One region of the Sporosarcina sp. 179-K 3D1 HS genome, then DNA from elsewhere that is predicted to be linked to it. Evidence: riboswitches for the same ligand, from Rfam matches in the RefSeq annotation. Region 1 holds a riboswitch; the other holds the start of a gene.
The links. Region 1 has a riboswitch for thiamine pyrophosphate ahead of thiT (energy-coupled thiamine transporter ThiT). Riboswitches for the same ligand answer to the same signal wherever they lie in the genome.

Region 1 (5,659 bases):
ACGGAAGAGTAAACATGGACAAGAAATAGTAAGCCAAGGAACCGAGAGCATAGCAGAATAAAAAATCGCCGTCCCTCCTTCAACTGAAGAAGAATACGGCGATTTTTATCTTTATTCAGCTGAAAACTCCATCTCAATAGATTTCGTGATGGATGTTGTTTATTTTCCTTACAGCGGTGGTCCAAACAACCGCTGAATAAGAACGCAGGCTAAGGTGACCCTTCACGAAAGTGCCTTAATTTCTGCAAAAAACACGCAGAAATACGGCAAATCGAACCCTTCGCTGTTCGATTCGTAATTGATTAATTTCTTTGTAATAGGCGAGGTGCGGAGGTAAATAAGAGTGATGCGACAATTGCAGATAAAATGATAGAGGGGATCATATAAGTCCCGTTATATACAAGTGAATAAAGCCATACCGGCTGATCACCAGCATATTGCGCGAAAAACACCATACCGCCGATGAAGTGAATTAGATAACGAAGAAGCCCCCCGATCACAGTGCCCACAACAATTGCTGCGATCATCGTCCCCTTCTTTCCACTCGCTTGACCACGCAGCACCCAAACAAGCGTCACAGCCGCAAGGCCCACCAAGGAATATGCAAAGAGATAATCAAGCGCAGCTTGCACCGGGTGATAAATTTTAGGGGTCGTTACCAACTGAATAAGTCCACTTAAAAATCCAGTCAACATGCCACCCGCAATGCCCCATCGAAAAGCCATCACAACAATTGGTAGCATAGACAGCGTTATCGATCCCCCTTGCGGCAATGAAAAGCCTACTTGATCCAGCACAAAAGAGATGGAGCCTAATATGGATACTTCCAATAAAAATTGAAGACGTTTTTTATCCAAATGAATTCCTCCTTCCTTGAAAAAATGGTAGGAGGATGTGAGAATGAAAAATAATTATTCCTAGCTAATGAAAAAAGACATCCCGGATAGAACCGGGACATCTATTATGCCAGTTTCCATCCACATCCCTACGCAAGAATGATCTTACAGGTTCAAAGGGTCAGGACAAGTATATGTCCAATCTCAGCCAAGCGGCACCCCTTGTGGTTTTTCATGCAATTGTCCACTCAAGTGTATAGCATTCATAGAAATTAAGCAAGATGATTTCAAGCACTGGAAATTTCTTGTACAATAGAAGCAAGATGGAGGGACGACTATGGCTAATCAAAAATTATTATCCGCATTGTGTTATTTTAGTATATTTTTTTCACCCTTGCTCTTTCCATTGATTGTCTATTTCATTTCCGAAGATTGGGAGGTGAAGCAACATGCAAAACGCTCACTCGTTTCCCATCTCGTTCCTACCGTTTTACTGATAGCCAGCTTCATTCTTTTTTCCTTCTCCATGTTCTCATTCTATGGACCAATGGACGGAAGCATGAACCATTTTGGGTTTTGGCAAATTACACCATTCCTTTTTGTTGCGATTTATGGCCTGCTCTTCCTCGTCATCGTTATCTGGAATATAATCCAAGGCGTCAAAGTACTTAAATGAAGTTTACATTAGGAAGCCAGTGGGAAATATATATATAAAGATGTTGTAGGAAGAAGGCGATGAAGAATGAAAAGATTAATTAAAACTGCGATAAAATGGGCGCCTGTCCTTTACCCGATCGTCCGCAAATTTCTATCCAAAAGAAGCAAATACGGTTCTTCCATCCCTCGAAGATAATGAAAACGCGAGTCCACAAAAAGTGGCCTTGCGTTTTTTTCTTGTTCTACTAGCAAAAGTTTGCGGGCTTTTGGAATTCTGGAATATGTTATAGTATGGTATGGTAACGACTGAACGGTAGAAAGGATTTGTACAGGATGATCGTAAAAAACGAACAAGAAATCGAAGCATTGAAAAAGATAGGGAGAATTGTTGCGGAAATTCGGGAAGAAATGAAGAAAGCAACTGTTCCGGGCATCACAACAAAAGAAATTGATGAGTTGGGCGGCCGCCTCTTTCAAGAGAAAGGAGCCATTTCCGCGCCGATTGACCAATATGATTTCCCGGGCTATACGTGCATCAGTGTCAACAATGAAGTCGCACACGGCATTCCAGGGTCCCGGGTGATCCAGGACGGTGACTTGGTCAATATCGATGTGTCCGGCTCCTATGGTGGGTACTTCGCCGATACTGGAATTTCGTTCGTCGTCGGAACTCCTGATGAAAAGAAACAGAAGCTCTGCGATGTCGCAAAAAGTGCATTTAATCGCGCGATGACCAAAGTGAAAGCTGGTTCCCGCTTGAACCAGATTGGCAAGGCGGTGGAGCGGGTAGCCAAGGACAATGGGCTTTTTGTCATCAAGAACCTGACAGGTCACGGTATTGGCACTTCCCTGCACGAGGAACCCCAACATATTTTGAATTATTACGATGCGTGGGATGAAACCTTAATGACAGAAGGAATGGTCTTAGCTGTCGAGCCATTTATATCCGAAAAAGCCGAGCATATCATCGAGTTGGGAGACGGCTGGACATTTGTGACGCCGGACGGTTCTCTCGTCGCCCAGATTGAACACACGATTATTGTCACGAAAGATGAACCGATTATCTTGACTTCCTTGGAAGAGGATTAATGAAAAGGGCTGCCTTGAATAGGCAGTCCTTTTCGCATGGGGCCGCTGAGCTCATAACTTTCCACGAGCGCTCATAAAACTGGATTGGCGCTTATATTTCCGGAGAACCGCTTATAAGTCCAGGTTGTCGCTTATATTTCTCCACAAGCGCTTATAACGGCAGAGAATCGCTCATATCCCAAAACAAACGCTCATATCCGAAGGTCACCCATCTGTATCCACTCTAAAAACGGGGCTATCCAACTAAGCGGACAGCCCCTTAACTTCACTTTTTCTTCTGAACCGTTTTCGAGTTCCCTTCCACTAACTGGCCTTTGTACCAAGTTTTCTGGACAGGTTTCATGCCTTTCGTCAATTTTCGGTAATCCCGTTCTTCCGCATAGGACAGGAGGGTCAGCACTTCCCCGTCACTTCCTGCACGCCCCGTCCTGCCCGAACGATGCAAATATTGCTCGATTGTATGCGGAACATCGACATGGATGACATGTGTCAGACCCTCGATGTCCAGACCACGAGCTCCAAGGTCTGTCGCAATCAAGACGCGGAAGTCACCTTTTCGAAAACTCTCTAACGTCTTCTGACGATCCATTTTCTTCATGTCCGAATACAGGACCCCGATCGGCGCCTCGTTGTACCGCAACTTCATCTCCTTCATATGGAGTTGATCCACATTATTCATGAAGGCCAGGGCCCGAATGCCTTGCAAATGCGACAGGCCGCGCAACAGATCTGTTTTTTCCCGTACATCAGTCTTCACATAGGAATGGACCACTTTCCCTTGCTTCGGCATTTCGGCTGCAGTCACTTGAAGCCGGATCGGTTCTTTCATCAACCGCTTCGCGACGAGCTCAATCTCATCCGTGATTGTCGCTGAAACAGCGATTACCTGTCTTTCTGGATGGGCAGCTTCAATCAACCCTTTCACTATCACGCGATGATCGCGGGATAAAAGCTGATCCGCCTCATCTAGGATAATTTGCCGGATGTCGTACATTTTCAATCGGTTGGACCTCACCAGTTCGGCCAACCGTCCGGGAGTCCCAACGACAATGGTCGGTTTCTTTTTTAACCGATCGATTTGGCGCTGCATATTCGCTCCGCCAATCAATTGAGTGACCGTAATACTTGTTCCTTCCACCCATTCCCGGATGATATTGACAATCTGCATCGACAATTCCTGGGACGGTGTCACGATCAAAGCCTGCGTCTGCTTTTTATCGCCATCGACCATTTGCAAAATCGGAAGAACATACGCTAGCGTTTTTCCCGACCCTGTCGGTGACTCCGCTACGATATCTTTGCCATCCAACATTTCCGGTATCATTTTGGTCTGGATCGGCATTTCGGTTTCAAATTTCCATTTCACTCTAATCTTCTCGTCCAAGCGTTCCAAAAAGGACATTCTGATCCCCACTTTCATTCTACTCCATCCAGTATATCCTAGCTTCCGTTTTTACACGAATGTTCATCGTTTCACTTCATATCCACATCTCTCGATTGCCGTTTCGGCCAAGACGAGGAGCGAATCGATATAGTCTTCCCCGAGGTCCAATTCTTGTCTGACAATGGATAGCTCGGTGCAGCCGAGGATCACTTTGTCACATCCTGCCTCTTTCATGGTCTTCTCGATGAAATCCCACTTCTCCCGGCTTGCCGGTTTACCGGCTTTGATTTCATCGTAAATGACCGACATGAGTACCTCTTGGGTTTCCGGATCGGCAATAATGGGCGTCAAGCCATGCTGTTTACAAGCGGACTGGTACACTTCCGTATGGATGGTCCCTGTCGTTGCCAAAATCCCGACTCGAGTCGCGCCCATTTCTCTCGCGAGTTGCGCCGTTTCTGACACCATATTGATGATCGGAAGATCCGTCCCTTCCTGAATATGCGAGAAAAAGGAATGCGCCGTGTTGCAAGGAATAGCCAACACTTCCGCTCCCACCGCTTCCAGGCGCTTGCTATCAGCAACGATAACGGGAACGGGATCCTCCTCACTTTCTCCAAGAATGAAGGCTGTCCGATCTGGAATATTCGGATTATTAGTTATGATCATATTGACGTGGTCTTGGTCTTTCTCCGCGGCTGTCCGCCTGACGATCATTTCACCTATGTACATCGTAGCCAAAGGTCCAACGCCGCCGATGATGCCCAATGTTTTCTTTTTCATGTTATCCAACAAACTTTCTATAATAGTTTTTTGACAACCGCCATTCCATCAAAATTATAGCATACAGCATGGAATGTGCGGTCATCCATTGCACCTATTCCATTATGACGTAGAGCTAAACGGGACGGTTCCCTTTTGGTTAAAATGAAGAAAAGCCACGGATAATTCCGTGGCTGCTTTCCTCATTTTTTCAATTTCTTCTTCAATTGCTGGACTTTCGGAACTACTTTTACGAACAGATTATAAAGGAACGGTTTATACACTTTGTCGACTTCTCCGATATACTCCGTCACGCCATCCTCTTGGCAAAAGCTGCTTTTGAAGGCATATAGCCCGTCCTTTTGGCTGTCTAAAATGAAGACGCCCCCGAGATCATACTGCTCGGCCCCTTCCTCGATCCCCCACTTCATCATTTCATAATTCATAAGGTGGTTTGGATTGAGATTGCGCTTTTCATTCGTACTACCTGCATATAAATAATACAACTTTCCGTGATAGTTTATCGTAACGGCACCTGCCAAATAGTCTTCTTCGTGTTTGACCAAATAAATCCGAAGACCGTCATAGGCCTCGCGCATTTTGACAAAGTAGTCATACGAACGGACTGTGATTTGATTGCGTTCCGCCATTGTTTTATAAATATCATAGAAGATCTTCAAGTACTCATCACTACGGGAATACGAAACTTCCACTCCCTTTTTGATGGCACCTCGAATGATATTCCGCGTCTTCTTCTTATATCTCATCATGATCGATTCTTCGTCTTCGCCTTCCAGTTTAACGATCATGTTCAAACGTGGTTGGATCAGTTCGTCCTTATCGGCCGAGACATTCCGGACTACGTAACCGGCATTCTTATATTTCGTGTCTAGCTCCTCGGAATAAAGGATTTCGGGATCCATTTTCAAAG
Region 2 (5,659 bases), on a different contig from region 1:
CGAATAAAGCAAAACCGATAAATACGATAATCGTATAAGTGATTCCGGGTAAGAACGTGAGTCCCATGACCCCTACACCAATTACGGTTAAAATCGTCCCCCATACCATCGGTTTTTTTGCTCCCACTCTTTGCAGTATTTTCTCACCTACGCGAATCATCCCAAGAACCGCAACTAAATAGCCGAGCGATAAGATTCCTGCTTGAAAAGAAGTGAAGCCTCTCCCGACTTGGACATACGTATTTGCCACCACAAGCGTTCCAGCAACCGCATTTAGCAGGAAATTTGAAATGGTAGCTCCTGTATACGCCTTATTTTTGAATAACCCAAATTCGATCAGTGCGCCAGCTTTTCCTTTTTCGATTTTGATGAAGATGATAATCCCGATGATTGCTACGACCAGTAGCGTTAATGTGAGTGCACTCGTCCAACCTAGGTCAGCGCCCTGTGTGATGAAGATATTTAATGCAACCATTGTAATAATAAAAACAATCAAGCCGCTGATATCAAACTTGTTTCTCGATTTCTCACCTTTACTTTCAGGTACATCTTTCATCAACCAGAGAGCAAGTAGCGCAAAAACAATGGAGAAGATGAAAATCCATCTCCACCCTAAATAGGTTGCTATGGCACCACCCGCGAATGAACAGACACCGGAACCGCCCCAAGAACCAATGGACCAATAACTAAGGGCACGTTGCCGTTCTGCCCCCTCGAAATAGGCTTTCATTAAAGCGATGGTTGACGGCATAATACACGCTGCCGAAAGACCTTGAATAATCCGACCGACGATGAGTAGAAACGCACCGTTCGTAAAAACTAAACATAAAGAGCCGATGATACTTAAAATCAATCCAACATATGTTATTTTTTTACGCCCGACTTGATCCGCAAGGCCGCCCGCTGCCACAATAAAAATACCCGAGAATAACGCGGTTAAACTGATGGCGATGTTCAAAGTTCCTAGCGAAATACCCAAATCGGATTGCACTGCTGGAACTACGTTCACCATAGCTTGTGCAAAAAGCCAAAATGTAAGGACCCCAAAGACAATGCCCGTGATCATTTTATTGTTACCTTTGTAAGTTGTCGCCTCCATAGTAATCCTCCCTTACAACTAAAATCATTTCAGTCATAAGTATCTAACGAAAGCAACTTTTGATACGCAATGTTGGAGGCAAAACTTAATGGGGAATACAAGGTGGACGTTACGAGGGTGGGTGTAAACGTTGAGAAGTTGGGTTTGGAGCGTTTAGAAGTTTAAGTGAAACGTTATGGAGCCTGCTGTCAGCTAGGAAAGGACAACGGCTATTATCGCAAAATTTGCTTTGTATACCAAGACAAAAGGGTAACCACCCTCCGCTAACTGGCAAGTAAGCAGGGTGGTTACCATTTGGTGAAATTCATCAATTACCCATAATAATAGAGGATCAGTTCATCACCAAGCCGCCATCGACGATCAAATTCTGTCCCGTGACGGAACGGCTCCAAGGGGAGGCGAAGAAGAGGACCGCGTCTGCTAGTTCAGCCGGTGTGGTGACTTCGCCAAGAGGGGTGTTCTCCTTAATGATGTCAAACACAAAATCGGGTGTGGCCGCACTGGCGTCCGTTTTCAATAATAACCCGCCGGAGACCATGTTGACGTTGATGCCTTTTGGGCCGAGCTCTTTCGCCATATTGCGGGTCATCGACAGAAGGGCGGCCTTGCTCGTATTGTAGTCGTGGTACGGTACGACGGGATGTTGGAATAGGTTGGTTCCGATATTGATAATACGACCGAATTTATTTTTCACCATATCCGTTCGGCCTGCTTGCCATGTATTGAGTGTCGCCTTGACACTGCCTTCGAATTGTCCGGCGAAATCGCTCCACTCAATCGTGTCCAACTGCTTCCGATCGTCTCCGTTGAATGAAAAGTTGACAAGGGCATTGTTGACGATCGTTGTAATCGCTTGGCCGAAATGTTCTTTTGCCTGTTGGAATAATTGCTTCACATCTTCCGCGTTGCGCACGTCCGCTTGGATTGGAAGGGCATTATCCCCAATCTCAGCTGCGACCGCATTTGCCTTGTCTTCACTGGAAAAATAGTTGACGACCACTTTTGCACCTTCCCGCCCGAATGCCTTTGCAATTTCGGCTCCCAACCCCCGGCCTGCTCCTGTTACCAAAACGACTTGATCTTTCAATTCCATTTCATTCATCTCCCCATTCAATTTTTACATAAAAAAAGAGACCACTGGAGAAGTGATCTGCATCTACATAAACGTATCCGCCACTTCCCTCCGCCGGTTTAACCCGGATCAGGTTCTAAGGGTCGGAGTTGTCTCCTCTCAGCCGAATGGCGCCCCCAGTGATCTGTTTCCTATTGTCTTCGGAGTTAGTGTACCATACTTGGGTTAATGGTGACAGTCGCCCGTGTAATCGGAAACTTAGGGATAATTCGGAATGGTTGCTAGGTTGTGGGGTTGTCGCCTTTTTCACCACTTTCTGTTTTATTATATTTTTTTCAGGAATTGAGTTACCATGTTAGTAGGGGAAAAACTAAGGGTGGAGAGAGGAGCTTATTATGGCTGAGATTGCATTTCCAAAAGACGCCATGCGTGTACTAAAAGAGACGAGCCGTACATTTTACATCCCGATCACTTTTTTACAAAAGGAATTAAAATATTCGGTTGCCTCTGCTTACTTGATATTCCGTGCAATTGATGAAATTGAAGATCATGCCGACTTGGACAATGTCGTTAAATATGAAATTTTGCAGCAAGTCAGCGAATTATTTGAACGACCTTTTAATAACGAAGAGTATTTCCGGATTCTGGAGCCGGTAAAATCAATCATGCCTGACGTGACCATTCGTTTGGAAGAGTGGCTGCAAGCTTGCCCAATGGATGTTCGGCCGATTGTCGCGGACGCTGCCCGTGAAATGGCATGGGGCATGGCCAAATGGTCAAAGGCCAACTGGAACATCCGTACACGTGAAGATTTGGATGACTATACATATTACGTCGCAGGACTTGTGGGCGTCATGCTTTCGGATCTTTGGGCGCACTATGCCGATGAAAAAACCGACCGTGACCTTGCCATTGGTTATGGGCGCGGGCTTCAAGCCGTCAATATTTTGCGTAATGAGGAAGAGGATTTGGGGGAACGTGGGGTCAGTTTTGTGCCCGATGGCTGGACGCGCGCGGAACTATTTGAATACGCGGAAGAAAACTTGGCAAAAGCGGATGAATATATGAAGTCCCTTCATAAGAAAAGCATTTTGTTATTCTGCCGTCTCCCCCTTGCCTTGGCTCATAAAACGTTAAACGCCATGAAAGAAGGGCGAGAAAAAATGACACGCGCAGAAGTAGAGCAAACGGTAGAAGAAATACAAAGTGAGTAACAGAAAGATCATTCCATTTGAACATAAGGCAGGTGTCTACTGTTGACGGATTCAATTCAGCAGCGAAAATCCGAGCATATCACAATTTCATTGAATGAAAACGTGATGGGAGAGAACATTTCCACGGGCTTTGAATCGCTCGCTTTTATTCACAATGCGCTTCCGGAAATTGATTTTGCCGACATTTCCATAGAAACCTCCTTTTTGGGTCATGCGTGTAGAACCCCCTTCCTCATTAGCTCCATGACCGGAGGAACGGCCTTTGCGGAGACGATTAACCGGAATTTGGCGGAAGCTGCGGAAGAGCGGGGTTGGGTGATGGCGCTCGGATCGACGAGGGCGCTTCTTGACAAAGATGCGCATCATGCCTCGTTCGAAGTGAGGAAATACGCGCCGAATGTCCCGATCATCACTAATTTGGGCGCGGTTCAGCTCAACTATGAATTCGGTAATGACGAATGCCGGAAGATTATCGAGATGACGGATGCCGATATGCTCGTCCTTCATTTAAACAGTATCCAGGAAGTTATCCAGCCGAATGGCAACACGAATTTCGCCGGCCTGCTTGGGAAAATTGAGCAACTATGCGCTGTGTTGGACGTTCCGGTCGGAATTAAAGAAGTTGGTTGGGGAATTGACGGAGAGACGGCGCGGAAGCTGTGCGATGCAGGCGTGGCCTTCATCGACGTGGCGGGAGCAGGCGGGACGTCGTGGAGCCAAGTGGAGAAATTCCGCTCCGCAGATCCAGTCAAGGTGGAGGCGGCCGAAGCGTTCAGCGAATGGGGCATCCCAACGGTGGAAAGTATCCGGTCAGTTCGCGAATCTATAGATGAACAGCCGATCATTGCGAGCGGCGGATTGCGGACGGGCCTCGACGCCGCCAAAGCGATTGCACTCGGCGCCGACATGGCGGGATTTGGGCGAGCTCTATTGAAAGAAGCGACTGAAAGCGCGGAAGACGTCCTCCGGGTCTTGGAAACGCGTGAACTGGAACTCAAGATGGCGATGTTCGGCATCGGCGTATCGTCGATTGAAGCATTAAAACAGACTCCGCGACTTGTCGTACGAAACTAAAAGCGGCCTTTTCCCGGGATGGATAGTCGGGGAAGGGCCGCTTTTAAGTCGTACCTTCTTTCTCCAATTGGCATATAATGATGCGACCAATCCAGAAAGGAATGAGGACGATCTATTTTGTTCCCTATTGGTGTCCGTGCCATTGCCATCTGAATGTACCGATTCACCCCTATAGCGGTCCACTGCCGGTTCAGGGGAATAATCCACGCCATGAAGTGCTACGGGATTATGGAAAACAACCCTTTGTTTTGAATATTAATGAGGCTGCCAAGCAAAATAATACATTTCGAACCGCCATATGGACGGGAGATCATTTGCAAGTGACGTTAATGAGCATCGGAGTTGGTGAAGACATCGGTCTGGAAACACACCCTTCGGTAGACCAGTTTTTGCGCATTGAAGAGGGGCAAGGACTCGTCCGAATGGGAGATACGAGAGATAACTTGAATTTTGAAGCGCGTGTCCATGACGATTCTGCCATCATGGTGCCGGCCGGGAAATGGCATAATCTGATCAATACTGGGAATATCCCGCTTCGGCTTTATACCATCTATGCACCACCTGAACATCCATTTGGCACCGTCCATAGAACGAGAGCGGACGCTATGGCGGCGGAATGAACGGTAGGGGGCTCCATAAATTAACGTCCGCGGTAAATTTAGATATCGTGGGCGTATTTATGGCAGCCCTAAACCGTTTTAGATTGAATCTGGATGAAATACAAAGGAATAGACGAAACCGGATCGGCTCGCTATGATAGGACTATGACTGAATGTTGGGAGGCTTTTACGAAATGAAAGAGATTACAGCTGCAGAAGTGCAAGAGCGTTTGGAAAACGGCGAACAACTCCATTTGATTGATGTACGGGAAGCGGATGAAGTCGCTGCGGGGAAAATCCCGGGAGCGGTACATATCCCATTGGGAGACATTCCGTTGAAAATGCGGGAGTTGGATGAGTCTACGCCGTATATCCTCGTTTGCCGTTCAGGCGGTCGTAGTGGACGGGCGCAGGAAATCATGGCGGATGAAGGCTATGACGTGACGAATATGGTCGGCGGCATGTTGGATTGGAAAGGCGAAACAGAATAATTGGTGAACGTACGGGACCTTTATTTGCGAGGTCCTGTTTTTTGTTCATTTGTAAGGGGTATATTTTTGAAATTAAGTTCTTTACAACGTTATCCTTGAACTTTGCAACG

Region 2: linked by a shared signal. The riboswitch ahead of AB1K83_RS11025 (3-oxoacyl-ACP reductase) and the one ahead of thiT (energy-coupled thiamine transporter ThiT) in region 1 are both predicted to bind thiamine pyrophosphate.

What each region holds. Positions count from the first base shown of each region.
Region 1 is NZ_JBFEGI010000013.1:65,367-71,025, reverse strand. Features, by position in the region: gene AB1K83_RS15285 (tryptophan-rich sensory protein) at 1-61, shown strand, start outside; gene thiT (energy-coupled thiamine transporter ThiT) at 303-857, opposite strand; TPP riboswitch at 966-1,069, opposite strand; gene AB1K83_RS15275 (DUF4870 domain-containing protein) at 1,174-1,512, shown strand; gene map (type I methionyl aminopeptidase) at 1,827-2,582, shown strand; gene AB1K83_RS15265 (DEAD/DEAH box helicase) at 2,848-3,984, opposite strand; gene AB1K83_RS15260 (aspartate/glutamate racemase family protein) at 4,048-4,749, opposite strand; gene AB1K83_RS15255 (lipid II:glycine glycyltransferase FemX) at 4,932-5,659, opposite strand, start outside.
Region 2 is NZ_JBFEGI010000007.1:111,757-117,415, forward strand. Features, by position in the region: gene AB1K83_RS11020 (MFS transporter) at 1-1,099, opposite strand, end outside; gene AB1K83_RS11025 (3-oxoacyl-ACP reductase) at 1,431-2,192, opposite strand; TPP riboswitch at 2,261-2,359, opposite strand; gene AB1K83_RS11030 (squalene/phytoene synthase family protein) at 2,567-3,385, shown strand; gene fni (type 2 isopentenyl-diphosphate Delta-isomerase) at 3,428-4,459, shown strand; gene AB1K83_RS11040 (cupin domain-containing protein) at 4,570-5,079, shown strand; gene AB1K83_RS11045 (rhodanese-like domain-containing protein) at 5,253-5,549, shown strand.